DNA from 2 places in the Paenibacillus sp. FSL H8-0168 genome. Region 2 is predicted to be linked to the other one. Evidence: riboswitches for the same ligand, from Rfam matches in the RefSeq annotation. Region 2 holds a riboswitch; the other holds the start of a gene.
The links. A riboswitch is a leader RNA that binds a small molecule or an ion and turns the genes downstream of it on or off. The one in region 2 is predicted to bind cobalamin.
Positions count from the first base shown of each region.

Region 1: it holds a riboswitch for cobalamin, as region 2 does, so the genes downstream of both, MHI21_RS07040 (cobalamin-binding protein) here and cobJ (precorrin-3B C(17)-methyltransferase) in region 2, are expected to answer to the same signal.

Region 1 covers NZ_CP151948.1:1,513,940-1,529,147, forward strand. Annotated here, with positions in the region: gene MHI21_RS06985 (TetR/AcrR family transcriptional regulator) at 1-464, shown strand, start outside; gene MHI21_RS06990 (secondary thiamine-phosphate synthase enzyme YjbQ) at 637-1,038, opposite strand; gene cysA (sulfate ABC transporter ATP-binding protein) at 1,258-2,319, shown strand; gene MHI21_RS07000 (MBL fold metallo-hydrolase) at 2,485-3,255, shown strand; gene MHI21_RS07005 (PLP-dependent aminotransferase family protein) at 3,271-4,764, opposite strand; gene MHI21_RS07010 (EamA family transporter) at 4,897-5,808, shown strand; gene MHI21_RS07015 (Cof-type HAD-IIB family hydrolase) at 5,948-6,748, opposite strand; gene MHI21_RS07020 (lipoate--protein ligase) at 6,911-7,912, opposite strand; gene cobD (threonine-phosphate decarboxylase CobD) at 8,072-9,175, shown strand; gene cbiB (adenosylcobinamide-phosphate synthase CbiB) at 9,165-10,136, shown strand; gene MHI21_RS07035 (histidine phosphatase family protein) at 10,181-10,939, shown strand; cobalamin riboswitch at 11,062-11,256, shown strand; gene MHI21_RS07040 (cobalamin-binding protein) at 11,464-12,471, shown strand; gene MHI21_RS07045 (iron ABC transporter permease) at 12,468-13,514, shown strand; gene MHI21_RS07050 (ABC transporter ATP-binding protein) at 13,511-14,344, shown strand; gene cobT (nicotinate-nucleotide--dimethylbenzimidazole phosphoribosyltransferase) at 14,388-15,208, shown strand, end outside.
Region 2 covers NZ_CP151948.1:5,377,390-5,392,597, forward strand. Annotated here, with positions in the region: gene cobI (precorrin-2 C(20)-methyltransferase) at 1-542, opposite strand, end outside; gene cbiE (precorrin-6y C5,15-methyltransferase (decarboxylating) subunit CbiE) at 574-1,830, opposite strand; gene MHI21_RS23800 (cobalt-precorrin-5B (C(1))-methyltransferase) at 1,823-2,968, opposite strand; gene MHI21_RS23805 (precorrin-8X methylmutase) at 3,043-3,687, opposite strand; gene cobK (precorrin-6A reductase) at 4,067-4,846, opposite strand; gene MHI21_RS23815 (sirohydrochlorin chelatase) at 4,843-5,904, opposite strand; gene cobJ (precorrin-3B C(17)-methyltransferase) at 5,997-7,793, opposite strand; cobalamin riboswitch at 8,102-8,289, opposite strand; gene MHI21_RS23825 (TIGR00730 family Rossman fold protein) at 8,346-8,900, opposite strand; gene MHI21_RS23830 (uroporphyrinogen-III synthase) at 9,229-10,080, opposite strand; gene MHI21_RS23835 (endospore germination permease) at 10,182-11,336, opposite strand; gene MHI21_RS23840 (hypothetical protein) at 11,380-11,604, opposite strand; gene MHI21_RS23845 (Ger(x)C family spore germination protein) at 11,597-12,814, opposite strand; gene MHI21_RS23850 (spore germination protein) at 12,814-14,439, opposite strand; gene MHI21_RS23855 (hypothetical protein) at 14,619-14,957, opposite strand; gene MHI21_RS23860 (pirin family protein) at 14,973-15,208, opposite strand, start outside.

The DNA of each region.
Region 1 (15,208 bases), 1.9 Mb from region 2:
TGGGTTACAGTCATGGTTCGTTATATTATCATTTTAAAGAGAAGGCTGAACTGTTCTATGCCATTGTAATTGAAGATTTTAATACATTGCGTGGGATTCTACTGCAAGCAGCAACAGGTACGCCTGATGATGGCTTGAGCAGGCTGGAGTACTTGATGCTGGAATTTATCCGTTTTGGTTTGGAAAATCCATATCAGTACGAAATTATGTTCATGATGCACGATGAAGAACTATTTGCATACTGTCGCACAGAGCAAAACCGTTGTGTGGAACTATTTGCGTCCATGATCCGTCAAGAATTGAGTGGTCAGGGGCATTCGGAGGAAGATTGCTCTAGGGTACCGAAAAGTCTGTTTTTATCCATGCATGGCTTTGTATCATTTTATATTCAGGACGGTTTAACATTTGAAGAAATTAGGCCCGCTGCTTTAGCACATGTAAAGCTGCTGTGCAGACACCTATGAGCGTACCTGCATTCACACACTTCAGCCATGAACATGTAGGGCGCTTTTCTGGGTGTATACACTTCATGACGGTGACTTATCATTACGTTACTTTGCGAAAGCGACTAAGAATTTAACAGACGATGATGCATCCAGTAGGAAAACATCATGGTCTGTTTTTTTACCCGGTCCGTCAGCCTTTCATGATCTTTACATGGTATTGGCGTCTGCGTGGTCCGTCGAATTCACAAAAATAAAGTCCCTGCCATCGTCCGAGCAACAGCTTTCCATCATGGATGATGATCGTTTGTGAGGGGCCTGTCGTAATGGATTTTAGGTGGGAAGCTGTATTTCCCTCCATATGGCGATATTGGGGATGCTCCCACGGATAAACTTCATCTAGTCTTAATATCACATCATGTTTGACGTCTGGGTCTGCATTTTCATTAATGGCGATGCCGGCTGTCGTGTGTGGACAATAAACAAGTGCGGTTCCTTGTTGGACCCCGCTTTTTTCGATCAATGAAGCAACCTCTCGTGTAATATCGCGCATTTCATCTCGCCGTGTAGTGGATAATTCTAAAGTATGCAACAATAACTCCATCTCCTTTCTTCCTAATACTTTACCCTTTTAATTCCTAATATAATATATAGTTGACGAAAATTACTTTCCTTTGATAAAGTATCACATAAGAAAAAACATAGTATATACATTGGAATAATTAAATGATTTCAAATGAGGTACGTGCTTTGCGGGAAGCAAGGCTGCTGCTGTTCCTGAACAGGTCCAGAAGCGGAAAGGAAGTGTACGGATATGCATGTGGAAGTAAGAGGGTTAAACAAGCATTTCGGTAATTTTCATGCAGTAAAGGACGTATCTTTTGATATTCAGGCGGGCCATCTTATTGGCTTACTCGGTCCAAGTGGTGGGGGGAAAACCTCCATTCTTCGCATTTTGGCGGGTCTGGAGCAACCGGATGCGGGAGAAATTCATTTTCATGGAAAAAGGGTAAACGAGCTATCCCCGCAGGAACGTGGAATCGGATTTGTATTTCAAAACTATGCTTTGTTCAAGCACATGAGCGTCTACGACAATATTGCCTTTGGTCTGAAAGTGAAAAAAAGCTCCAAAACCCGCATCAAGGAACGGGTCACAGAGTTGGTCGAACTAACGGGGCTCAAAGGATTTGAGCATCGTTATCCGCATCAGTTGTCAGGTGGACAGCGACAGCGGGTTGCCTTTGCGCGTGCTTTGGCACCAGAGCCTCAATTGCTGCTGTTGGATGAGCCTTTTGCAGCTATTGATGCCAAGATTCGTCAGGAGCTGCGCACCTGGCTGCGAGAGTTGATTGAGCGGGTGGGTATTACTTCAATTTTTGTCACCCATGATCAGGATGAGGCGATTGAAGTAGCGGATGAAATTATGGTGATTAATCAGGGACGACTGGAGCAGAAGGGAACACCTTGGGATATTTATAAAAAACCGGGTACTCCGTTCGTGGCTTCCTTTATTGGGGAATCTACGGTGATTGAACAGGCAGGCAGTCTCCGAGGCTTCGAAGAAGCTGCTGGAGTGGGAACACGTGCCTTGATCCGTCCAGAGTATATTGATGTCGGGCCAAGCGAGGAATTTACGCTTCTGTCGGCGACTGAGGAAGGCACAGTGAAGCATTTGCATTTTCGTGGAAGTGAGTGGATGGTTGAAGTACAGGTCGGGGATCATCGTCTCATGACATACCGCTCGCTGGAGAAGTCTACGCTGGAACCTGGTCAGCAGGTGCGAGTGTTGGTGCATCGAGCCTATCTCTATAATGACCAGTCCAGCTGGATGGTGGAAAACCGCCTGAAGGAAGATCCAATGCCTATCATCATTTGAAAATAAATACGATCACGCATGAGGGGATGTCTGGCCGGATTTCACGGCTTTGGGCATGCTCCTTTTGGCGTTAGACGCTGGAAGGATTTACGCAGATGATTTACGTAGAATCGGTCTGTTCGTTATAATAGTAGTAAAAAGACCCAGGTAGATAGGAGTTAAACCATGAATCGGCTTATTTTTCTTGGCACGGGGGATGCAATGGGGGTTCCGCGTGTATATTGTGATTGTCTCGTATGCACAGAAGCTCGCACGACAGGGGCGAATGTAAGATTGAGATCGTCTGTGCTGATCGAAAGCGAGACGGAGGACTTTATGATTGATTGTGGCCCGGACTGGCGCAGACAGCTAGAATTACGCGGTTTGCGTTTTATCCCTACGATCCTTGTGACACATGCACATTTTGACCATATTGGAGGATTACCAGAATGGGCAGATGCCTGTCGCTGGACTGGGAACAGAGGTCGCTTGTACGCGCCACAGGAAGTGATCGACACGATCTTGCGTCAATTTTCCTGGCTCTCTGGAAACTTGGATCTTATTCCAGTAGACCAGGGAGCCCAACTTGGCGGATGGAATATCCGGGGATGGCGTGTGAATCACGGGAAGAACGGATATGCCTACGCTTATCGTCTGGAAAAGGACGGTTTCTCGTGGGCTTACTGTTCGGATTCGATTGGATTGAATGAGGTGGAAATTCTGCCCTTGCACAATCTGAATTTGCTCGTCCTGGGAACGAGTTTTTATCATGAGGAGGCCGAGTATGCCACCCGTTCCGTATATGACATGCTGGAGGCTCAGGAGCTTATAGGAAGGCTTAAACCCGAAAGCACAGTGTTTACACATATGTCCCATGATGTGGATGTCACACGCAACTATGGGCTTCTGGAAGGGATTAGCTTGGCACACACCGGCATGAGTTTGCCGTTAGAATAAAGGTGACCTTTACCTTTACATCGTTTGACTGATACGTAGAAGTGTGGAGATTCCTTCTTTGATTTGTAGCTCGTTGGCGTATGAATAGGACAGCCGTACATGCGTTTTACCCTCTGCGCCGATGGGATCAAATACATTGCCGGGGACAAAGGATACAGACTCTTGTAAACTTTTGGCAAGTAATTCATTAGGTTTCAACGTAGAAGGCAGCTGGAGCCACAGGTTGAGTCCCCCTGCCGGGCTGGTCCATGTCCAACCGGAGTCGCGGAGACTGTCTTCCATCGTTTCCTTACGAATCTGGAGCGCGATACATAGCTTTTTAATATGCTGCTGCATACGTGGAGATTGAAAGTATTCTAAAAACAGCTTTTGATTCAGCAGTGGCGATCCATTGTCCACTAACGCTTTGACGTTCAGCAGGCTGTTCATGAGCTGTGGTCGGCAGGTCACGGCTGCGATTCGTAGACCAGGTGCGACATATTTACTGTAACTTCGAATGTAGACGACGCTTCCCGAAACATCATAGGCGAAAATCGGAGAAGGCGGCTTTTGCCCAAAACTAATGTCATAGGTGCTGTCATCCTCAACAATGAGACAGCCATAGCGCTCGGCTAGTTCTGGCAGTCGTTTGCGCTGCTCATCGGGTACTGTAAAGCCCGTCGGGTTGTGGAATGTTGGATTCATATAAAAGAGGCGTGGTTTTTCCGTTTTCATGCACCATTCAATCTGGTCCATATCATAACCTTCCGGTCGAATATCTGTCATCGTCAGCCGCGCACCTTGTCTACGGAATATTTCCATGGCAGGGCCATAGGCAGGGCGTTCGATCAATACACGGTCTCCTGTATGGAGCAGAGATCGGGCAATTAAATCAATGGCTTGCTGTGCTCCCGAGGTAATCATCACTTCATCCGGTGATAAAGCAAAATGCTTATCCACGCTAAAATGCTGCGCCATGGCCTCCCGAAGCTCGGTATCACCCTGTACAGCGGAATAGGTGGCTGCTACTTTCGGATGCTTTTCAAAAACCTGCATCATCAGCTCTCCCCAAAATCGGTTGGGCAGGAGAGAGGGGTCAATCAGCGCTTTGGAAAACTGGAAATGCGTATTTACGGATTGAACGCGGCTAAGTCCATCCATTCCTCTCCAGGCTGAAACTGACGGATCATCTGCCGCATGGGCAGATTCGGAGTGAATCGTGAGGTGAAAGGACGAATGTCCCGAGTAGCCAGCATATTTTGCATGCCCAGTCGCTTGGGAAGCATGAACGTAATATCCTGATTTGTCCTTTACATAGACCAGTCCCCGTTGCTTCAACTCCTGATATGCCCGGAAAACAGTTAGCCGATGTACACCCAGCTCCTGAGCCAAGCTTCGTACGGACGGCAGCTTCATGTCTGTTTGCCAATCCCCGCGATCGATCCGCACAGTTACATAATGGATAACCTGCTCATACAGCTTTAAGGCATGATCGGCTGCAAAGAGTAGTTCGCTGTTGTTCTTACCCATGCTATCCACGCTCCTTTCTGTGTATTGTACTATATAGCACTTCAAAAACGTATACAACTGTTCTGTAGTTATACATCTGTTCTGTTCGTCTCCCTGTATGCTTAAAAGCAACTGAAGGGAGAGGGACGTATCATGATAGGTATCGCGTTTACAGTAATGTGTCTTATTTTTGGCACAACGTTTTTGGCCATAAAAGTGGGAGTGGAAGCCGGACTTCCGCCATTCCTATCGGCAGGTGTACGTTTTTTCGCGGCAGGGGCGATATTGTTCATTGCTATGAAGCTGACCGGAAAAGTACGATGGTCGTTATTATGGCGTAAGGAAATGTTGCTGATTGGAGCAGGAACGACCTTCGGTACATTTTCAGCCTTGTATTGGGCAGAGCAATATGTCAGCTCCGGGATCGGAGCTATTTTGTCAGCTACCGGGCCGATGATGATCGTCATTTTGCAATCTGTACTGCTACGGCAAAAAACGTCACGGATTACGGTCGTTGGCTGCATGATCAGCTTTCTTGGTGTGGTGCTGGTTGTGCTGCCCGGATTGGCGGTTCAGATCAGTGGTCTGTGGCTGGCGGGATGCCTTGTCATTTTGCTGGGGGAGCTGTGTTATTCCGGGGGAGCTCTGTATTCCAAGCGAGTGATGGATGTATTTCGTGAAACGAACCCGATTGCCCTGAATGCGGCGCAAATGATCCATGGGGGATGGATGCTGCTGTTACTGTCTGCGATCACGGAACCGTGGAGTTCTGAGGGGTGGCAGTATCTTCCTGCCATGGGGTCTTTACTTTATCTGATCCTGTTTGGTTCGATGATTGCACATACACTGTTCTACTGGCTCATGGAGCGTACAAATCCCCTGTTTCCGACGACGTGGCTGTATATATCACCGCCGATTGCGGTGGGCTTGGGAGCGTTGTTGTATGGAGAGCATGTAAGCTGGTGGATGCTGGCTGGGGTGCTGCTCATTGTGACCGGATTAATCCTTATGAACAATGGAATTATCCGTCTGGTGAACAGGCGTAAGGTACGTTCTGCTGCCTGATATTTTAAAGGGGGCAGGTTATTATATGATCTGACAGAAAAGGCCTCCAAACTGCCGTATGTTACTGAACATGCGACGTTTGGAGGCTTTGTTGTTGTACTACTTCATTTAAGTATTATAGGAACAGTTACTTTTTACTTTATTCAACGTTGAGTACGAATTTGTCGATGGCGTGCTTAACACCGTCTTCGTTATTGCTGCGAGTGATGTAATCAGCCAGCTTTTTCAAATCAGGAATGGCATTCTCCATCGCTATGCCGAGACCAGCGCATTCAAGCATCTCATGGTCGTTCCAAGAGTCACCGATAGCAATCGTTTCCGACAGTTCACAGCCAAAATGGTTTGCAAGGAAGGTAAGCGCATGGCCCTTAGTGCCTTCATGATGCATAATTTCCAGAAAATGAGGCTTGGATTTTGTAATGTGAACTTCATTGCCAAGCAGTTCGCGAAGTTCAGGAATTAATTCATCCAACACTTCAGGCTCGTCGATAATCAGCAATTTAGGAGCCGGCTGCTCTATAACTTTACTGAATACAGGCTCTACGAAATATTCCGTGTTGTTCAGCTCCGTGTAATCTTTGATTTTCTGATTATCTTCACGTGTGTACAATTTGTCATCTATATACGTTTGCAGATGCAGATTGCGTTCCACGCAGAACTCATACAGGCGACGTGCAGCCACGAGTGGAACATAACGCTCATACAGCACGTTTTCGTCCAGCAGGTTTTTAACCAAAGCTCCTTGGTACGTAATGATCGGCACGTTCAAACCCGTCTGGCGAGCAATTTTGTGTGCAGAGGCATAAGCTCGTCCAGTAGCGAGGGTAACCACCACACCTTTTGCTACAGCAGCTTCTAATGCCTGTTGTGTCGCTGGTGTGACTTCTTTCTGGTCGTTAATGAGTGTATCATCAATATCAATGGCAATTAATTTATACATATCGGTATTCTCTCCTTTATCTCTATCATGGGGCAATGCTAAAATTGTATCTTATAATATTCAAAATGACAATATCGCAATGAAAAGGGGACGGCTCCTATAAGAGCCTGTCCCCTTATAACCACTGAAGTATTGGCTTGAAACGATGGGAAAAAGTAACGGTTAGTCTTCCAAAAATACAAGTCCAACAAAATCGTCCAGCTCAATATTACCAAAATAGTGCTTCAAATCGAGAGAGGATAAGGCTTGACGCACCTCACCTTCATCATAACGCTTGCCGCGCAGGATATTTTCAATATCAGCAACGTCACCCACACCAAAGAAATCCCCATAGATTTTAATATCACGGATGTAGCCTTCCTTAAGATCCATGCGGATATCAATAATACCGACTGGAAATTTACGTGTGTGCTTGATATTGCTCTCGGGGGATAGACCGTAGTTCCAATCCCACGATTGGTAGCGTTCTTTGGATATTTCATGGATTTTGGCCCAATCGGTATCGTTGAGCTTATATTGAGGTACTTGATCCAATTCTGATCCGAATATGAAACGCAGCAGTTCCTCGCGAAATTGCTCTATGGTCATCTCACGGTCCATCAGTTCGCTGATGTTAGCCACGCGACTGCGGACGGATTTAGTGCTTTTGGATTTGAATTTTTCGGGATTGGCATGCAGCGATGCAGCCACATTATCCAAGTTCAGGTTGAACATCAATGTACCGTGGCTAAACATACGTCCGCGTGTGGCAAATTGGGCGTTTCCTGAAATTTTACGTTCTCCGACCTGTAGATCGTTGCGGCCTGTCATTTCAGCTTCTACTCCCATTTGGCGCAGGGCATCAATCACAGGTTGCGTAAATTTGAGGAAATTATGAAAGGACTCCCCGTTATCCTTGGTAATAAAGCTGAAATTTAAATTACCGAGATCATGATATACAGCCCCACCGCCGGACAGGCGACGAACGACTTGAATATTGTTGTCCCTAACAAACTCGGCGTTGATTTCTTCAATAGTGTTTTGATGCTTGCCTATAATAATAGAAGGCTGATTAATGTAAAACAGCAAATAGCTATCGTCCAGCGGTAGATGCTTGAGCGCGTATTCCTCAATAGCAAGATTAATGGCTGGATCGTGTATCCCCTGGTTGTCGATGAACAGCATGTCCATTCCTCCGTATATAAACTGTGTAATTTATGTGTGCCTCCTTCTATTGTAACCCAAGTGAGCCATGTACAAAAGCTCATTTGCATTGACGGGACGCAAAAAGCAGCCTCATAATGGAGCTAAATGATTGGAAACGGGCGGAAAGGATGAGAGGCAATGATAGAGGTTTACGGTCATGGCGGAGACAGGGAGACAGCTGCCGCGACTTTTGGCGGAGCTGCTGCGGATTTTGTAGATTTTAGTGCAAATATTAATCCGCTTGGTCCACCGCCAGAGGTGCTTGAGGCGCTGCAACACTCATTTGACACTGTGATTCGCTATCCAGACCCTGGGCATCGGAATTTTAAAAATATGCTCGCACGGCGACTGCATGTTCCACCGGAGTCGCTAAGTATCGGAAACGGAGCGGCTGAAAGCATGGCGCTCCTACTATTGGGACTAGCTCCTAAGCGTGTGGGTACAGTGGAGCCGTGTTTTTCGGAATATGCCGAGCTGGCTGGCAAATTCGGAGCCGAGGTCAACCGGGTGTATGGGAAGGCCTCGCTTCAATGGAAGGCGGACGTGGAGGACATCCTTCAGCTCATGGAGCAGGTAGATGTTTTGTTCCTCGGACAGCCGAATAATCCAAATGGCGTGCAATATAGTGAGCAGGAGCTGTGCGAGCTGGCAGAGGCGGCTGGCACAACGGGTACCGTGCTGGTGGTGGATGAAGCATTCATTGATTTTATTCCGCTGGAACGGCGAATCTCACTGCTGCCTGTGCTGGATCGCTATCCTCATGTGATTTTAATCCGGTCAATGACCAAATTTTATGCCATTCCTGGCCTACGATTGGGCTATGCGATTGCTCATCCGGACTATATCCGGCGAATGACGGCCAAACAGGTGACCTGGAGTGTGAATGGATTGGCATTGCTGGCTGGGGAGGCGTGTTTGAGAAGTGGGCAAGCATATGAGCGCCAAACACAGGAGCTGATTGCTGAGGAGCGCAACCGCCTATTGACCGCCTTGGCGGAATGGGGCTGCGGTGTCGTTCCCGGTGAAGCCAATTACGTGCTGGCAAGGGCGCCGGGTACGTGGAGCGCATCGGCTATTCAGCAGGCGCTTGGACAACGCGGAATTCTTATACGTAGCTGTGCTATGTATCCGGGACTGACAACGAGCCATTTTCGGATTGCGGTCAAGGATGCAGAAGCCAACGACAGGCTGTTGTCTGTATTGGGTGAAGTGCTGGAGGAGGAGCAGCGGCGTGACAGTTAGCTTGATTATCCTGGCAGCCTACCTTTTGGACAGGCTGATCGGTGATCCGAGGTGGTTGCCGCATCCAGTCATCGGTATGGGACATGCCATTTCGGCATTGGAAAAATTGATTCGCCGCCAGGTCCGAAGTGACCGGGGGCTGAAACGTGCGGGCATACTGCTTCCACTCATTGTGGCGGGAGGCTCCTTTGCGCTCGCCTGGGCGCTGTTGTACTTGCTTGCCTGGATTCGTCCGTGGTTGTCTGTCGGCGTAGAAATGGTGCTGATTGCGACCACGATTGCTTCCAAAGGACTAAAGGATGCAGGAATGGCAGTATACCGAGCGTTGCAGGCGGATGACCTGGCTGCGGCACGGCGGGAGCTAGGCATGATTGTCGGGCGGGATACGCAACAGCTTGATGAACCTGAGATTGTACGCGGTACGGTTGAAACGGTCGCTGAAAATATCGTGGACGCGATTATTTCCCCGCTTTTTTATGCCCTGATCGGGGGAGCACCCTTGGCGCTGGCTTATCGTGCTGTGAATACGCTCGATTCCATGGTTGGCTACAAAAATGAAAAGTATCTGCATTTAGGCTGGGCTTCAGCGCGTCTAGATGATGTGGCTAACTACATTCCAGCACGCCTGACAGCGGCAATGCTTGTCGTAGCGGCGTGGATGTACAAGCGAGATGCTGCAAGAAGCTGGCGCACAGTCAAGCGAGACGCTCGTCTGCACCCAAGCCCGAACAGTGGCTTCCCGGAATCAGCTGTTGCTGGTGCACTGGGGATTCGTCTTGGAGGCTATAATGTGTATCATGGCGTGCGCTCCTTTCGTGCATACATGGGCGATTGGATACGACCGCTAGAATCGAAAGATATACGGCATACAATTCAGCTGATGTTCGCCGTGTCCAGTATGTTTGTAGGATTGTGTTTGTTAGGAGCTGCAGGTTGTTTTGCCTTGGGATGGGTGCGGTGAGGGTGAGGAGTGACACACTGAATAATGATCGAGCAGGAAGTGACATGATCTTAAAACAAGATATAGCAGTAAAAAGGACAGTAGAATACGCACAAAATCCGAACTCACAGGAGGATAAGGTGCCGGATTATGCTAAAGAAGATCTGCATTGGGACATGGAACTCGTGTTAGTTCGTCACGGCACAACCTTATGGAATAAGGAACGTCGATATCTGGGACACTCCGACTTAGGTTTGCTACCGGGAGCAGAACAGGAATTAAAGCCTTTGCAAGAAGAATTGCAGGGGCAGTTCTTTGCTCGAATCTATTGCAGCGATTTAATGCGATGTCGCCAGACCTTGCAGATCATTGTGCCGGAATCAGAATTGACGTCTGGAGGTTCCCTATCTATTATGTCTCCTACGATGGAACCACGTCTGCGAGAGCTTCATTTTGGCGAGTGGGATGGAAAAACGTATGACATGCTCAAGGATGTGTCGTTGTATCGCGCTTGGATTGATGAGCCACAACGGATAACCCCTCCTGGAGGAGAGTCTTGGACAGATTTTGTGAATCGTTTGCGGAAATTTCTTGACTCTCTGTATGAATGGCGTGTTGCTATGGAAGTTCAACCCATGGATTTGGCTGCTGGGCCGCCCTCTGTTTTGGTCGTTACGCATGGTGGCGTAATTCGTCAGTTAGCTTGCATGCTGATACCGGGTCATGATTTTTGGAGTCTGAATCCGAAGCCGGGAGAAGCATTTAGGATTCAATTGAGGCTGGCAGGACCGCACAATTACATAGCGGAAATGCTCTCTCATTAGGTTAGACACCAGCGGATAAAGAGGCTGTTTGGGTTGTAAGCCGCCTCATTTTAACCTATAATCATCAAGTAAAAGAACGGCTTGACTACCACTACATCAAATATCCAGCAGACGAGGTCGGCGCAGTGTGATGAAACTATGGTTTCCCTTGCCTGCGCTGTTAAAAGGGAAGTCGGTGTAAGTCCGGCGCGGTCCCGCCACTGTAAATGGAAACATGCCCGTTAGTCCTGCTTTATGTGCTACTAAGCATATGAAGGGATTTCAGGACATGCATCTTACCATAAGTCAGGATACCTGCCCGTCCGCCTGTCACCATAATCCTTCGAGGAAAGGATGACGTGTTCGCAGTGACTGTCCGTGCGGAAAGAAGCTGCCGCCTGCGCACGATCTGCGCTAACGTGACCCCTGTGTCCTGATATAAGGATGCGGGGTTTTTTAGATAGGAAAAGAAGGCTGGATTTAGAAGATATCTGATGATGATCAAGTAACGCTCTTAACGATTTTTTTATGAAGGGGTGCAAATCATGGCAGGAAAAAAAATAAAGGTTTGGACAACAGGTCTATTGGTTCTGATTTTGGCAGTTGTGCTGAGTGCATGTGGCGCTAATGGAAAAAATGCTGAAAATAAAGAGAATCAGACTTCTTCACAGCAGCCAGGAAAGACCGTAACCGCACAAGAGCCTCCGGGCAAAACAGTTTACCCACTCACAGTTAAGGATGCAACAGGACAGGAATTTACATTCAAAAAAGCGCCGGATAAAATCGTTTCCGTCTCCCCGGCAGAAACCGAGGCGCTGTTCGCCATCGGGCTGGATAAGGAAATAGTTGGCGTCTCCGACTACTCTGATTACCCGGAAGCAGCTACGAAAAAGCCTAAAGTAGGCGGTATTATGAAACCGAACGAAGAGGCGATCATTGCTGCTAACCCGGGAGTCGTTTTTGCAGGGATATCACTTAGTGAACAGGCTACGACCAAGCTGCGCGACATGGGAATTATGATTTTTAAAACGGAACCGAAGACAGTTGAAGATGTCATAGCTAACATCGAATTGTATGGGAAAATCACCGATCATCAGAAAGAAGCGAGAGCGGTGACTGACAAGATGAGAGCAGATGTAGCGGAAGTGAAAGAAGGAGTTAAAAATATCGGTAAAGGGCAGAAGCTGCGGGTATACGTCGAGTTTTCACCAGGCTGGACAGTTGGTAAAGGCGAGTTTATGGACGAGCTGATTACGTTGGCGGGCGGCGAAAATGTAGGTGCCACGCAAAAGGGGTGGTACCAAATTAGTGAAGAAAATATTATTGCTGCGAACCCTGACGTGATTTTGTACAGCAAAAGTGTCAAGGACGACAAAACTGGCCAGACGCTCGGCGAAATCATTAAAGCTCGCAGTGGATGGGATCAAATATCGGCTGTTCGCCACAACCGGGTGTTTGCCGTGGATGATAATTTGATCAGTCGTCCGGGTCCACGCGTAACGGAAGGTCTCAAGGAAGTGGCCAAGGGCGTGTATCCTGAAATTTTCAAATGAACCGTAAACTGATCGGCTTTGGAGGGACAGGTCTTGTCCTGCTGTTGCTGACGCTGCTGCTCTGTCTTGGCATCGGCTCGGCCAAGCTTCCGGTCAGCCAGATCACGGGCATTCTGGTTAACCACCTTCCGTGGTTAGGCGATACGTTTACACCGGATTGGAATACATCCTCAGAGCAGATTATTTTGAAGGTCAGATTGCCACGAGTGTTACTGGGAATGTTGGTAGGAGCAGCGCTGGCGCTAGCGGGAGCCGGATTTCAGGGTGTGCTGCGTAATCCTTTGGCTGATCCGTATACACTGGGGGTATCCTCGGGGGCTTCGGTAGGAGCGGCAGTACTGATCTATTGGGGCCTTCAATTTTCATTTGTTGGCATATGGACGCTGCCGCTAGTGGCATTTACGACCGGAATGCTGACGCTGTGGATGGTGCTAACGTTGGCACGGGAAGGTGGAAAAATTCCGACACAAAGTCTCATTTTGTCGGGTGTGGTGATGCAATCCTTTCTAGGAGCAGTTGTTTCCTTTCTGACAGCCATGTCGAAGGAGACGGTCAATGAAATATTGTACTGGACGATGGGAAGTCTTAGTCTGCGCGGTTGGTCATATACAGGAATCCTTTTACCTTATGTGGTCATAGGACTGGTATTTCTATGGAACCGGGCACGTGTGCTGAATATTTTGGCTTTGGGTGAACGTCAGGCGGCTCACATGGGAGTTCATGTAGATGCGACGAAGCTATCTGTTTTGATCATTTCCACGCTGCTGACAGCTGCCGCTGTCTCGGTATGTGGAGTGATTGGCTTTGTGGGACTTGTTGTACCGCATATCATTCGTCTGATGACAGGCCCTGATTACCGGATGATTGTTCCATTATCTGCGCTCGGTGGAGCTATTTTTATGGCTTGGGCAGATACGGCGGCTCGCACGTTGTTAGCCCCCACGGAAATTCCCCTGGGAGTGATGACGGCCTTTGTTGGGGCACCATTCTTCGCATATCTCCTGTACCGGAACAAGAAGCTGCGCAGGGGGGAACTGCTGTGACAGAACAAAGTGAATCACAGAAGGTGCGTGATCGGGCATTAGAGGTAGCGGGTCTGACACGTGCCTATGGAGAGTTCCATGCGTTAAAGAATATAAGCTGGAGCGTCGACGAAGGAACTTGGTGGGGGATTATTGGTCCGAACGGCAGTGGAAAATCGACCTTGCTGCATCTGCTTTCGGGTGTAGATCAGCCAACTTCAGGAAACGTTCATATCTATGGCAAAAAGGTCGGTAGCTACAGCAGAAAAGAGCTTTCCCGACTCATAGCCGTACTCCAACAGGAAGGGCTTCCTCCAGTGGGATACACCGTCAGGGAAGTCGTAGAAATGGGACGTTTTCCTCATCAGGACTGGCTAGGTAGGGAAAAGGGTGTTGATGTGGAGGCGATCACGGATCGCGTGCTGGAGCGATTGGGTCTTACCACGTTGGCGGACAGAGCATTGGACCGCTTGAGTGGGGGACAGCGACAGCGTGTAGCTTTGGCAAAAGTAATGGTGCAGGAGCCACGAATATTGCTGCTGGACGAGCCTACGACCTATCTGGACTTGCGCTATCAGCTTGAATTTATGGAACTGCTGGCAGATTGGCGCCAAGAAACGGGTGTGACGATCATTGCGGTCTTGCATGATCTTAACTTGACAGCCCAATTTTGCGAAGATTTGCTTGTACTCAAGGATGGAATGGTTGAAGGATTGGGAGCTTCATCGAAGTTATTAACCGAGGATCGGATTCGACGAGTATACGGTGTTGAGCCTGTGATGCTTCCGCATCCTGATAGCGGTGTGCCGCAGCTCTTGCTGCGCAGAAGTGCTTCGGATACAGCAGATTAAATAAACGATGAAACACACTTAAAAAGAGCAGGGAGTGGAAGGTATGAACAACAAGCTGCGTCAGCTGATCGATAGCATTGCCCAGCCGGATGGGGTGGCGGCCTCGGCAGCTTTAGCCCATTTGGACCAATTAACAAAGCCACCGGGAAGTCTTGGGAAGTTGGAAAGTGTGGCCATCAAGCTAGCAGGAATTACAGGAGTGGACAAGCCTGAATTTGATCGTAAAACGGTTATGGTCATGGCTGCGGATCACGGGGTGTGTGAAGAGGGAGTCAGTGCCTTTCCGGCTGAGGTTACACAGCAAATGCTGTATAACATGCTGTCAGGTGGCGCGGCAATTAATGTGCTGGCACGCCATGCTGGCGCAGATGTCAAGGTGGTAGATGTTGGCGTGAATGCGGATGTCGCTCACGCGAATCTGGTGGACCGTAAGGTACGCATGGGTACTTCAAATATAGCTAAAGGGCCAGCAATGCTGCGTACGGAAGCGGAACAGGCGGTTTTGGCCGGAGCTGAAGCCGTAGCAGAAGCGGTCAAAGGTGGCACACGGCTATTCGTTACCGGAGAACTGGGCATCGGGAATACGACAGCCAGCGCTGCGGTCGTATGTGCTCTTACCGGGCTAGAGCCGGAAGTTATCGTAGGCCGGGGAACGGGTGTAGATATGGCTGGGCTTACCCGTAAAATATCGGTTGTCTGCCGCGCATTGGAGGTGAACCAGCCAGATGCAAATGATGCGCTCGACGTGCTCACTAAGGTCGGCGGTCTGGAGATTGCCGCCTTGGCAGGAGTCATCCTCGGCGCAGCCGCACATCGCTGTCCAGTCGTGTTGGACGGCTTTATTTCAGGCGCAGCCGCCCTCGC
Region 2 (15,208 bases):
ATAAACACGACCGTATCGTGATTCTCAATCGCCCGCTTCATCGCTTCCCGATCATCCGTAGCCGGAATAATACCGACCTGCTGATCTCCGTCTGCCAAAGGCAATTCCAGCGCTGCCGCCGCTCCCAACACAGACGAAATGCCCGGAATAGATACAATCGGCACCTCAGGATGGAGATCCTTCATGAGCCGTGCCAAATGAATAAAGGTACTGTACAGATTAGGGTCTCCCTCTGTGACAAAGGCTACATCCTTGCCTTGGCTCAGTGCCTCCCAGCAAGCAACCACCGTTTTGTTCCACTCACGCTCCAGTACAACCGGGTCCTTGGTCATTGGAAAAATGAGTCCCAGCATCTCCTTTTCCTCCGGGTTGACGTACAACTCCACGATTTCGTGAGCATACGACTTACCTCCCCGGCGTTTCTTCGGATAAGCCACAACTGCACATTCCTGAATCATGCGATACGCCTTGACCGTAATCAGCTCGGGATCACCCGGCCCCACACCTACGCCGTAAAGTGTTCCTGTTGCCGCCGTATTCATGCTGTCTCTCTCCCCCTCTTGAATTACCAGCTTACTCCCCTGCTACTTCGTCAGCCACGTCCACCGACGGCTGCCCTGTAATAACATATATCGGATTGAGTCCGTCAAAACGAGTCATATTCAAAATCGGCTTGCTGCGTGCTGTTTGCAGTAACGTCACTGAAGTATCGAGTCCTGCTGCTTGCATCGCCTTCATCCCATCATGCAGCGTCTCAATCGTTGCAGCATTCACTACAATTCGTCCATCGTTACGCAGACGGGAAGCGCACAGACGAATCAGCTCGGCCAATTCTCCCCCGCTCCCACCGATAAACACCGCATCCGGGTCTGGCAGATCTTCCAGTCCGGCAGGCGCTTTGGCATGAATAACCGGGAAATCGGTGCGGAATTTGATTTTGTTCGCTTCCACATTAGCCAGATCGCCTTCGTTCTTCTCAATGGCAAATACTTGCCCATACTTGGCTAGCCGCGCACATTCCACCGCTACAGAGCCGGAACCTGCGCCGATATCCCATACGATGCTTCGTTCGGTCAGACGCAGCTCGGACAAGCTGAATACGCGTACTTCACGCTTCGTGATCAGTCCTTTTTCCGGCTTGCGCTGGTGAAATTCCGCATCCTCGAAGCCAAATCCCCGACGAATTGCAGGCACATCTTCTCCCTTACGGCGGCGCAAAATCACCACATTCAGTGGTTGGAACGTTCTCTGCGCCATCTCATCCAACGTATAATGCTGATACGCCTCATCCGGTCCGCCCAAATGCTCGCCGACAAAGGCATCATATTCCGTCATGCCATAATGCAGTAGATAGGCAGCGACTGCGGCGGGATGATTGCGGTCGTCCGTCAGCAGCGCGACCTTGTTCTGTCCATCGATCCGCTGCGCCAATCCGGTCATCGGACGGCCATGTACGCTTTCCAGCACCGCATCCTGCCAGCTTTCACCGAGACGCGCAAACGCCAGCTGAACCGAGCTGAGATGCGGCAAAATATCCAAATGTTCAGCCCCCAGCTTGGCGGACAAATAACCTGCAATTCCAAAAAAAAGCGGATCGCCTGACGCAAGCACGACAATATCCTTGTCCTTGCGCAACCGTCCCAATTCTTCTACCACGGCAGATAAGCCGCTCTTTAATGTTCGTTTTTCCCCTGCGAATGCCTTGAAAAAGGCTAGCTGGCGTTCTCCACCAACCAGCAGGTCGGCACTCTCAATGTGCTCCAGCGTCTCCTGCGACAGACCTGCCGCTCCATTTTCACCGATACCAATGACACGAATCACTCTACTCACCGACTCTCGCCCTCCCCAGCACGTTCCCTTTCATCGTTACCAGTACCATTTCCACGACAATTCCACCACCTGCATGGTCCAGACAATGCTGACATCCATAGGTACACAACTTTTCAAAAAAGCTCAGCGCATTCGCTTCGGTCATCATATCTGCCACCTGCGTAGCTGTATTCGCCTCTGCCACTGCCGCTGCAAGCGACTCATCCACACCTGCTTCACGCGCGACCTCAGCCAAAAAGCCAAAGTCCACCGGAGCACTCTTGGAGTGAACCATCATGACACCTTGAGCTACCTTCGACAGCTTGCCAGGCATACCGACGAGAATAATCTTTTTCATTCCCAGCCGTTTCCCATGCTTAATGGCAAAGCCGACAAAATCCCCCATCTGAATAAAGGCCTCTTCCGTCAGCTGATCGTACATTTGCATGGCATATTTTTCACTGCTGCCGCCTGTGGTCAGGACTATTTCCTGGCAGTTCATCGCTTGCGCAACCGATATGGCCTGCACGACACTGGCTTTATAAGCTGACGTGGAAAACGGAACGACCACACCACGCGTGCCTAGTATGGAAATACCGCCAAGAATGCCAAGTCGTCCGTTCAACGTTTTCTTGGCGATTTCTTCGCCGTCCGGTACGCTGATGACGACACGGACACCTTTGGCCGATCCGTGCTCTTCAAGCACGCCTGTCACAGCCTCCGTAATCATCCGTCGCGGCACCGGATTAATCGCTGCTTCCCCGACAGGCACAGGCAGACCGGGCTTCGTTACCCGCCCCACGCCGATGCCACCGTCCAGCTCAATGCCCGGCTCCTCGCGCCAGCTAACAGAGGCGATTATTTTCGCCTGATGCGTGGCGTCTGGGTCATCGCCACCGTCCTTGATCGTCGTGCAGGAAGCTTCGTCCGCGTCCAACACAGGCTCGATCAGCTCAAACGCATGATCGAATCCCGCGGGCAGCGATATCACTGCTTCCTTCGGTGGAATGCCCGTGATGAGCAGTTGTACCGCTCCTTTGGCCACTGCAGCCGCACAAGCTCCCGTCGTAAAGCCTGACCGCATTGGCTTGTCCGGCGTGGGAGCTTCACCGCTTTTCATCCGTTTGGGCCTGTTGGCGGACGCCGCTTCCTTTTCCATGCCAATTCCTCCTTAACCTCTTCTGCTGATCATGTTCTAATTCATTTCATGATACAGCAAACGGACAACCGCATCTAGCGGACAGCCATTAAGGAGATCGCATTCAATGCTGCTACGACAATTGTACTGCCGCCCTTGCGTCCAATATTCGTAATGAACGGAATATCCAGCTTGCGCAGCTCGTCCTTGGATTCTGCTGCCGATACGAAACCGACGGGCATGCCAATCACCAGTCCGGGTTTAGCCGCTCCTTCTTTTACCAGACGGATCAACTCCAGCAACGCTGTCGGCGCATTACCAATGGCATAGATACCACCTTCGCCCGCCTGAATCGCTTTGCGCATCGAAATAATGGCGCGTGTCGTATTCAGTCTTTTCGCTTCTTCCATGACATCAGGGTCAGATATGTACACATGCACATCCCCGCCAAATTGACGGATACGATCCTTGCTCAGCCCCGCTTGAATCATCTGCACATCCGCCACTACCTGCTGTCCTGCACGAATAGCTGCAATCCCGGCTTCAATCGCCCTTGGATGAAACACCATGCTGCGGCCCAGCTCAAAATCAGCAGATGCATGAATGACACGCTGTACAACGGGATATTGCTCTGCTGTAAAAGGATGCTCTCCCAATTCTTCTGTGATCATCTCGAAGCTTTTGCCTTCAATTTCCTGCGGCTGCACCGTTAGCGGTTTGAATTCTGTTTTAAAATCCATCGTATCGACCACTCCCTTATGGAAAATTAGAAAATTAAATTAGCTTAGAACATTAAAGTTAACTATTGTTCCACTACGCAGTCGGATGGTGCTTCCCATCGCCACCGCCCCCGGATTCCTTGAATAAAACCTATGATCAGCGTAGAAATCCGGGGACAAAAGCGACCACTACGCTTGTACAGCACCATTCCGACTACTCCGTTTTATGTTCATTTTTCAAGTTCGTCTTATATAGGGAAAATGACATTCATGTTAAGGAGTTACAAACACCTCTACACAAAAACTACACATTTTAAGATGACTATATTTTAAATACACGCCAGAAATCGTTCTAAATTCATCGGATTGACTGGACCGACCAGCTTCATAGGCTTATGTCTTAAAGCACAGACTCCTCTTTGTCTTTACGCAGAGCGTCAATCACTCCGTCGAAATGATCAAATACTGTGCCAAATTCCACTTCCGGCCTGGAAATCAAAAGTACGTGAATCCCCAGCTCCAATGCAGATTGAACCTTTTCATCCACTGCTCCCGTGCGTCCGCTTTCCTTGGTGACCATCACGGTCGTGCCATAGTGCTTGTACAATGCTTCGTTCATCTCGCGGGAAAAGGGTCCCTGCATGGCAATAATATTCTTTTGCTCCATGCCCAGTTCGCCGCATTTCTCCATATTGTCCAAGCGCGGCAGCATGCGTATAACCAGACGAATCTCCGGGTCTCCGAGTAAATGCTTGGTGAACGTGCCGAGCGTTTTACTGCCTGTCGTAAGCATTACAGAGCCTTTGAGTTGCTTCGCTTCTAATGCGGCCTCTTCATAGGAAGACACGATGTGGAGCAATGGATGATTGTCATACACCAGTCCCGCCCGCTCGTAGCGAATATAAGGAACTCCAGATTCGCGAGCGGCTGTCATTGCATTCGCATGTGCTTCTTCTGCAAAAGGATGACTGGCATCAACAACCGCCTGTATTCCCTGCTCCCGAATCATTGCACTCATTTCATCGGCTGTCATTCGGCCTGTACGTACGTCTAGTCCCGCTTCGGACAAGCTGGCTGCCGCGCTTTCGGTTACGACCGAGGTCAATACGTTGAAGCCATTGTCACGGATTTGCAGCGCCAATTCCCGAGCATCGCTCGTTCCACATAGCATGAATATCATGAGCCCTTCACCTGCCCGCTTCCATTCACTACAGATGGCGTATGTGAATGCTCGTGATGGTGATCATGGTCATCATAGCTGTGAGCATGGACATGCTCATGAGTGTGATCGTGGCTGTGTGTATGGTGATCATGATGATCGTGCTCATGTGCATGATGATGGTGATGATGCTCATGATCGTGATGGTGGTCATGGTCATGGTCGTGGTGATGATGGTGGTGCTCCTGCGCCTCCAGACGGAACTGGCAGTTATCACAATTGGCCGTAACCTTGCCGAACAAGCCTTCCTTAGCTCGCTCCAGCACCAGTTCAATCAGTTGAGGATGGAAACCAAAATATCCTCCCATTTCCACTTGTAATGTAGGGTGAGCCTCGGCAAATTCCTGGGTCATTTCTCCGATGCGCTTAATCAGCACACCCGTGAACAGAAAATAGGGAAGCACGATAATCTTTTTGGCCCCCAGTCGTACACAACGCTCCAATCCATCGGGAAAAGAAGGCTGCGTCACACCGATAAAGCTGCTCTCTACCCACGTATAAGAAAGCTGTTCCCACAGCATACGGGTGATTTTGAAAAAGTCACTGTTCGCATCTGGATCGCTACTTCCGCGTCCTAACACAAGTACCGCCGTTTCTTCGTCGGATACCTCGGCAAATGCCTCTACAGCGCTATTCATTCCCGCTGGAACTGCAACCGGACGGGCCTCTTTCAAGCGGCTTTGCAGAATGCTTACGATTTTCTCGTGAACGCCAATCGGGCGTCCATATACAAATTCCACCTGCGGATATTTTGCTTTTGCCCGATCAATAGCCATCGGAATATCAATTTTGGCATGTACCGCTGCGAACAAGATAATCGGAATGAGAACGACACGCGTCGCACCTTTCTCCACACATGTTTGCATCCCATCAGCAATGCTGGGACGTGCCAACTCCAAGAAACAGGTTTCCACGCACATATCCGGTACCCGGTCTGCCACTGCCTGTGCAAATTCCAGCAGTTCCTGATTCCCCTCCGGGTCCCGACTTCCATGTCCAACTAACAATATTGCATCCACTGCTGTTTTTTCCTCCTCTTTAATAGGGATAGCCTGCATGACGCCCTATTTTATATATATGCTTGTATCCAGTTCATCAGGCCTTCAGTCCATTAATCACCACAAACCGCATTCACTTCTACCGTTGCTGGTGCATCTTCATGCCGGAAACCCGCAACGACGCCTACACGTTTAAAAAATTTATGAAAACGCTCGTTCGGATGCCCTTTTTCCTTATATTCAGCGATGACGTTCTCCACGATGTCAGTAATTTGATCACCCGGAATCCCTTCCGCTACGGGCTGAGCGGCATGAGCATTGCGACCGAATTTTTTGCCACCAAGGAAGAGGTCGTATCCTCCCTTGCGATAGACGATGCCGATATCCTCCAGCACCGCTCCATAGCAGGCCATACCGCATCCGTTCAATGCAATGCTCGTTTCCTTGGGTGCCTGTAATCCGCCAAGTACAACCTGTAAATGCTCAGCCACAGGCACAGCGTCATCCTTCTCCATATTGCAGAAGTCGCACGCCTTCACCTTAAACACATCGCCAATCGGCATGACAATGAATCGTTCATCCCGCAGCCGTCCGACCAGTTCTTCGGGGTCTGCACACGGTACGCGCAGCACGATCTGATGATCTGGCGTGTATTCCAGCTCGCCGTCATCACCCGCTACCTCGGCGAGCAGCGCCATCTGGCGAGCGGTGAACTTCTTGTTTCCCACACCCGGGGAAACGCCCACCTCAAATAGCGCAGGCTTGCCAAAGCCGCCTGTCGCCATCCCGGACGCGGCCCCCGCTCCGGCCACCGCTGACGTTCTGGCGGTGCTCTCGGTAGCAGGCGCTTGCCCGCTCCAGCGAGCGTTGGCTTCGCCAGGCAGCTTGCCGCCGACAGCGAGGCGGCTTAGTGCCTCTGCCGCCAGCGATGCCGGGGCTGCGCCGGTTTGCACAGCGGCCGTTGCCTGCACGGCAGCCATCGCTTGCGGGCGTGCCTGCGTCGCAACCGCAGCGCCGCTCGCGGAGGGTCCAGCGGGCGTAGTCGGGGCTGCACCTGCCTGCGGTGTATCCTCTTGCGCGCCCAGCGACCACGGCTCTGCTTCCGTACGGAGACGCTGATGCGGCTTGAGCGCTTGCTCGGTCGCATCTAATGTGTATTTGCGCTGATATCCGCGCGGAGTCACGATCAAGCCGTCATACACCGTCGTCGAGGAATTGCCGATGATTACAGTCGTCAGCATCCCAATATCATGGTTCAGCATATCTTCCAGCGTCGTTACAATAACTTGCTGACGTTCACGATAAGCACTTTTCACCAACCCGACTGGAGTTTGCGGATCGCGGTAACGCAGCAAAATGGACTGCGTCTCCACAATCTGGCGGGTACGCCGACCACTGCGCGGGTTGTATAATGCAATCACAAAATCGGCCGAAGCCGCTGCTTCTACACGCTTCACAATCGTTTCCCAGGGGGTCAGATGATCACTCAGACTGATCGTGCAAGCATCATGCATAACTGGCGCCCCCAACAGTGAAGCACAGGACTGAATAGCCGAGATCCCTGGCACGACTTCTACCTCAACCCCGTCCTCGCGTCGCCAGCCTTTTTGCATCAGCACTTCGTACACCAGCCCTGCCATACCATAGACTCCCGCATCTCCACTGGAAATGACAGCTACCTTCTTGCCCATCTCTGCTTGGCGAACCGCCTCCTGCGCACGGCTCACTTCCTCTGTCATTCCTGTGCGTACAATCTCCTGTCCGTTCAACAACGGACGGATCAAATCAACGTAGGTATTGTAGCCGATAATGACCTCACTTTCGGCCAGCGCATCCAGCGCCCGTTTTGTGATATGTTCCATATCTCCTGGTCCAAATCCAATCACCAGCAATTTTCCTAATGGGCTCATCGTGCTCCTCCTATTCATCCTTTTCAGGGCAGCTATGCTATCTATTTCAATGATTTATGCACATCGTGTAACTCAAAAAAACCCCATCCTGCCCGGATGGGGTTTCTATGTACGCATCTCTCATCAGACGAACAAACAGCGTAAGAAGACATATTTGTCTTCCTCCAACCTGCCGTTGTTTTCCACCTGTCTGTTTACGCTTAAACGCTGCTGCACGTTCATATCCACGCAAACCTCTAACCAACATGGAAAAAGCAACGTGTGCCTGATTTCCTGATTTCGTACACCCATCCTCTCCGCGAAGGTTAACGGTGCATACAGATCAAGGTAGGTCTCCTGGCTTGGCATCAACAGATTCTTTTGTCTTCCCCGTTTTTCACGAGTGACCATTTAAAAAAATCCTCTTCCTTACAGTGGCGGGACCGCTCGGGATTTGCACCCGATTCCCTGTTACCCTTTGCTCAACCGCAAAGGCACCTTGTCTGTCCGCTATTTGATTATGGGTCTTATCATAACCTTGCCTCAATCAGTTGTGCAAGCACGAAAAACGCTTTATTTCAAGTTCTCTGCTTTATTTTTTAACATATGTAGCAATTCGTCCGGGTCCGCAGAGATACTTAATAACGCTGGATGCTCAGCCCCGGTAAACCCTTCTTGCACGCTATGACGTACCATTTCTACTAACGGGTCAAAATATCCATTCACATTCAGCAGCCCAATCGGCTTGCGATGAATGCCGATTTGCGCCCAGCACAATACCTCGAACAGCTCCTCAAAGGTTCCCAAGCCACCCGGAAGGGCAATAAACGCATCGGCCATCTCGCTCATTGCCGCTTTACGCTCATGCATGCTTGCTACCTCAATAAATTCGGTAACTCCCCGATGAATGATCTCTGCATCAAATAATAGGGTGGGCATAATGCCAGTGACCTGACCGTCACCCGCCAGCATTCCATCCGCCACCTCTCCCATCAGCCCCCTGCTAGATCCACCATAGATCAGACGGATATGATGGCGAGCCATGGCTTCCCCCAGCTTGCCTGCAGCCTCAACATATACCGATGAATGTCCAGGTCTGGACCCGGCAAATACGCAAATAGAATTCATTAACGTCTCAGCTCCTGTCCTAAGTCAGCATTTAGCATAATTCGATCCCCAACGCTCATAAGTACAATATATAGACGAACTAGAGCGCTTCGATCTATATATTGCTTATTTGAAAACGCTCTTGGGATTTATGCAAAATGCTCAAGTATCATGCATCGAAACTTATTCATTATATTAGATAAATATTTTCGCTATAACAAAAATCTTTGTCGATGCATGTCCAACAAAAAAAGATAAAGACCTCGTAGGCCCTTATCTTTATTTTACTCTGTATCCCAAAATATAAGTTCATTTTTTAGCATACTGCATTTATAATTTCTATCTCATTTCAATGACCATTCACGATCTTCAGACCACAGCCATGCACCGAATCGTTATGTTCAAAATATTTGCCCAGCTCCACCATCATCGCGCCCATGCGCTCTTCGGTTGGAAACACGACTCGATCAATCCCTTCTTCCACAATGGACTGTGCAGTCACCTTCCCTACTGATACAGCAATCACATCCTCACGAAAAGCTTCCAGTAACTCCTCGATTCGATTTTGCTCTCTGGCATATTGGGCCAAAAATCGGATTTGCGGACCACTTGTAAACGTAACAGCATCAACATTACGATGGATAACATCCTCCAGTAACGCCTGCAATTTTGCTTCCTCAGGTGGGATATGCTTATAAGGAAGTACCTGGCGGGTCACTGCCCCCTGCTCATCCAGCCACTTTACCAACCGTGGAGCTGGATCGCCATGCAGTTGCAACAGTACTTCCTTCCCCTTCAGATCGTATGGGGCAAAAGCTCCTGTCAATCCGATCAAACTTCCGTCCTCGTCTCGTACTGCTGGCGTAAAGCCACGCTTTTTGAGTCCATTGACCGTCTTGTAGCCCCGCGCTGCAATGTTGGAAGATTGCAGCAACTCCATGATCTGCTCGGCTACGCCCATATCCTCTGCCATATCGAACAGGGCATCCAGCCCCATACCTGTCGTGAAGATGTACCAGTCCGGAGGGTGCTTCACCCACGATACAACAGCGTTGCGCAGCTCGATATCATCCAAAAAAACGGTGCCCTGGGCCGGGCGCTGTACTGGCTCACCCCCCATCTTCACAACTAGCAGCGCCATTTCTTCTGCTTTACGGGGACCAGCAAGAGCGACTCTCTTACCTGCCATGCGTTGTGCCATTCTGTTGCCTCCCTTGTAGAAGTCGTATTTCTTTCTACCAAGTATACAATCAGAGGGGTAAAAGACAAATAAGAATTACTTTTCCGATAAATACAGTAATCTTATAAGTGGTCGTGTCCTGTTCTGCCTCCATGCTGGCTTTCTTTCTGACTACTGCTATCCCGCTCTCCGTTAGATGCCTTATCATCTCCGCCTTTCCCTTTAGATTTGGGTCGGAGCAACATCCATAGCAACAAGGGCATGATAACAAAAAAAATGATCATCACCGCGGTCCACTCCCGGCTGAAATCATAAATTTGCACAATGTTGGAGAACAGCATAAACGAACAGACGTAACCCAACAAACCTACGGGCCAAACCATCAGACTTCCCCATGCATGGGCAAACATACGCTTTACTGCCAAACTGGTAACGTACAGGTCAACCCCAATCTTCGTAAGAAAGGTCGGTACGGTCAGTGCGGCCACGAACAAGTCGAACCGATCCAGAAAGTCCGTTAGCTGCAATTGACGCACTAGTTCATAGGATGGATAAAATAGCCGGGACAAGATAGGAACACCAATAACCAACTCCGACAGCAACATCAGCATGGTCAGAAATGCGGTTCCGAGCAAATGCCCATACCACGCACTACGCCCATTATAGCTCTTCCCAGAAATCACAAAGGGAACCATCATGATATCGGCCATATATCCCAGCATGCGCCAGCTGCCCTTGATCACTCCATCTACTTCCGGATGTAAATAGGGTCTCAGTACCGAAAAATCCATATTACGCCCGAAAAAAAGCGGCATGGTCAGCAGCGTCAGAATCAACAAAGGTACAAAAATCTCGGTCATATTCACGATGGTGCTTATTCCGCCTTTGGCCATAAACGCCAGAGTCAAAAGCAAAATAAGAGATACGACAACAATCGGAGTCAGCGGCAAAAGTACAACCTCCACCAAATCCGTGATAACTCTCAAATCCCGTGCAAAAATGATCAGAAATAAAATAAGGTAGACTGCAAGCAGCATACGTCCTAGCACAGGGTGAAAGCTCACCATGGCCTGCATCAGGTCCTGATCAGGAAAACGCCGCTTGAGTCTCAACATGGCCCAAATCGGCAAGCATAGCACGATAGCTGCAATTACACAGGTCCAGTAGGCATGTTGATTCGCGTAATCTGCTGCCTGCGCCGGAGCATGTATAAGGGTAATAGCGACCTCCATCAATACACCAAGCAGCACGATTTGTCTGGTTGTGAACTGTCTCATGCAGGTACATCCTCCTTTTGCCCGCAGGCATCCATTACACGATTTACAACGTAGGGGGGAGCCACATGTCAATAAAACGGGCCAGCCATGTAGCCACATAAACAGTGCTCTTCGTTGATGTTCCGTAAATCCAGATACCAATGCTAATAACATACAATACACGTGAGATCCAGCGATTGACGGCAGGCGCATCCCTAATACTTTTGCGGTCAATCAGATACATGAAGAGCATAGCCAGCAATAAAGGTAATAGAAATACTTTATTCATTCTGGATTTGCTCCTTTTTGACCCCGAATGGTTTGGTGACTGCACCGATATTTTCAATATGCACGACCGGATCTATAGTGACCTCCACCTTGGGATACAGTTGATCCCATTGAGGTTTAATCCGTTCCCATTCATCCGGATGACTCGTAATAATAGCCCGGCCCAAACCAAGTACGTCTGAGTGATATTTTTGCTGGATCACCTTGACACCCTCTCCCAGCTCCCTCTTAATTTCCTCGGCTGTCTGCTGTTCCAGCCACTTCAAATTTTCCTCGTTGGAAATATCGAAATCCGTCTCATTTTCCTTCACATTCCCGTTACAGTTCATATGAACGGTCATGCGAATATCGTTCCCACGAATATATGGCTTGATATGGACATTATTTTCGATGAGGTGTACAGATATGTAGCCTCTACCTTTGGGAGGGTGGATAAATATTTCTGTCTCCTTGGCTTGCTCCATACCCAAAAGCAGAAACCGACTGAGGTGGTTATCTATAATCCCTGTTAACCTGTCTTTGCGAAACACAGCCAGTCCATCGACCTGAATATTCGTCTTCTTGTCTTTAAGGTTAGAAGGCCCATTCTTCACCAGAGACATCACCGGCACCACCGGGTCAATGCCATCCAGCAGGACGGAATTTATCAGCAGCTTAATAGAACGAGGTTTTTTCATATAGGAATAGTTGAGCTCACGCACCATTTCTGCCGGATATTGCTCAATCGGGGCATCTGCCTGAAGCACTTCCATCGCTGATCCCTTCGTAATAACAACCAGGGAAGACAGTCGGTTCTGCGGAACACGTGCCAGTACATCCATCATTTTACTAATCCCTTCTCGTGCCAGCGCCTCGCCGAACAGCAGCACCCGCCGGTGGGAGTAATTCAGTGTTCGCGAAACTCCGCGCTGTTCCTCAGTGCTTGCTCCGCGAAAGCTTGGACCTGTTTTGGACTCCAGGTAGTAGGACTTCGTACCGCTTGTACCTCCCCCTCCTCCTGTGCTGCCCGAAGATCCAAGTTGTCCGGGCAAAGCGATTTGCATCGTTACCCGATATTGATCGCCTTCTTTATCCAGACCCGTACCCATCACAAAGGCCACATCGTTCACTTCACGGCGATCCCAGCATCCTCCCAAAAGAACAGAACAAAGCAGCAGACAACAGAGCACAGCCGCTTTACGTATTTGTTGTGCATCGGATTTGTGCTTCATCACCATCCCTCCTCGGTTGTAGGCGATCCATTCATCTTTTCCTTCGCTCGTTTGTTGTTGTCTTTACCAATCCAGGAAGGACGTTTAGTCATTTTCCACCAAGGCGCACGAACGACGATATCCTTTTGATCCATATGTTTGTATGGGCTATATCCGCTCATATAAGGAACACCAAACGATGTTAGCTTGGTTAGATGCGTAGCAATCAGCGTTGTCGCAATAATGATCCCAAACAATCCGAATAATCCCGCCATCAGCATAATTGGAAATCGTAGCAGACGAACCGTGATGGCAAAGTTAAAACGCGGGATGGTAAACGACGCAATACCTGTGAGCGACACAATAATGACCATCGGGGCCGATACAATCCCTGCTTGTACAGAGGCCTGACCGATGACGAGCGCTCCAAGGATACTGACAGCCTGACCGACCGTTTTGGGGAGACGAATCCCCGCTTCTCGTAACGCTTCAAAGGAAATTTCCATCATTAGTGCTTCCACCAAAGCGGGGAAAGGGATAGACTCACGTGCTGCCGCAATACTCAAAATAAGCGTCGTCGGCAGCATATCATGATGATAGGTCGTCACCGCTACATATAATGCAGGCAGAAAGAGAGCCAATATGAGAAAAAGAAAACGAATCCAGCGCACCATATTACTGATAAAAAAACGCTCATAATAGTCTTCGCTCGCTTGCATCATCTGCCACATCGTGACTGGCCCAATCAGGGCAAAGGGCGTTCCGTCTACAAAAATAGCAAAACGTCCTTCCAATAATTGCGCCGTGACGGTATCCGGGCGTTCGGTGTATTCCATTTGCGGAAACGGCGAAAACGGGTGATCCTCAATCAGTTCCTCAATATATCCAGTCTCCAGAACACCATCAATTTTAATATCGCTGAGCCTTTTTTTGACATCCTCCACCAGCTTCGGATCTATGATCCCTTCAATATAAGTAAGGACGACGCTCGTTTGAGTTTCTGTTCCGATGGTCATGCTGTACATCTTGAGCTTGGAGGTTTTCAGTTTGAAACGTAACAGTGCCGTATTGACGCGAAGTGTCTCTGTGAATCCTTCACGCGGTCCACGAATAACCGATTCGGTCTGCGGTTCCTCCACTCCACGGCGGACACCCCCCTTGGCGCTAAAAATATACGCACGAGGCGTGCCATCTACGAACAAGGCGGCATTGCCGTCCAGTATCGCTGCCGATACCATCTTCCATTCGTCCATCGTTTTGGTTTGGGACATGGAGATACGAGTTTCATCCAGCGGCTCCAATTTGCCGTTCACTTCAGGGTCCTTGAGCATCATACCCAGAATGACAGGCCGCAGGATATGATCCTGCAAATCCTCCGATTTTACCGTACCTTCAAAATAAGCCAACAACCCTTTGCGTTCAGGGGAAATCATGAGCTCTCGATAGACGATATCAGAGCAATCCTTGAAAATATCACGCAAAGCAATCAAATTGTCTTCCACACTGCTACGTAGCGGCTGTTCCAGCCACGAAGACTCAGGCAGTCCTTTAGGCACATTGGAATTTCGTGTCTTGCGGTCTGCGGCTGGAATCGCTCTCCGGCTCCACGGTGGCTTCGGCAACTTGGGAAAGCGCCCTTTCTTCATCGTTATTCCCCCTTTACGAATGAGCCGAACAGATAATATGACATATAGGATGTACCAGCCTGCAAAGGATTATGTATCCAATGAACTCAACATGTTGAACGGATAACAAAAAGACCCTGCAATGATGCAGAGCCTTCGAAAATCCATCATATATCTGAAAATTTATGATAAAGGAATGATTAATCTCCCCAATACTCCTCGGGATGGTATTCAATCTCAGAACCAGCTTTGAACGTAAGCTTATCTGTCTGATCATGATATTCCACACTTTCCGGGGTGACGTAATACCAATGCTTCACCACGGGTCCGTCGTCTACCGGGGTTACAAAACGAAATACGTTCAACTCCCCGCTATAACGCACAATCGCCTCCGCCGTCTCACGCGGCAACTCTTGAAGCGTAAAGCGAAACACACCGTCCACCGATTCAAAATGACAATCGAAACTCTGCTTGCGGCTGTCAGCAAAGCTACGTCCCGTGACGGCATGCTTGATCAGCCATGTTTCCTGCTGCGCCATTGTGCGCACCTCCTTTTAGGGCAAATCAATCAACATATAAAAAACAGAATCTTCTGCTTTCAGTGAGAGCTTCGGCTCCTGCTCAATACGAGCGGAATCGCGTCCTTGCAGAATATGTTCACCGTTCACACGCAGCGAGCCTTCGATGACGAATAGGAACACGCGCCGACCCTCGGCCTGTGTGAATTCTACTTGCTCTCCAGGCTGAAGCTTGCTTAAATAAATCGTTAAATCCTGGTTGATTGCAGCTA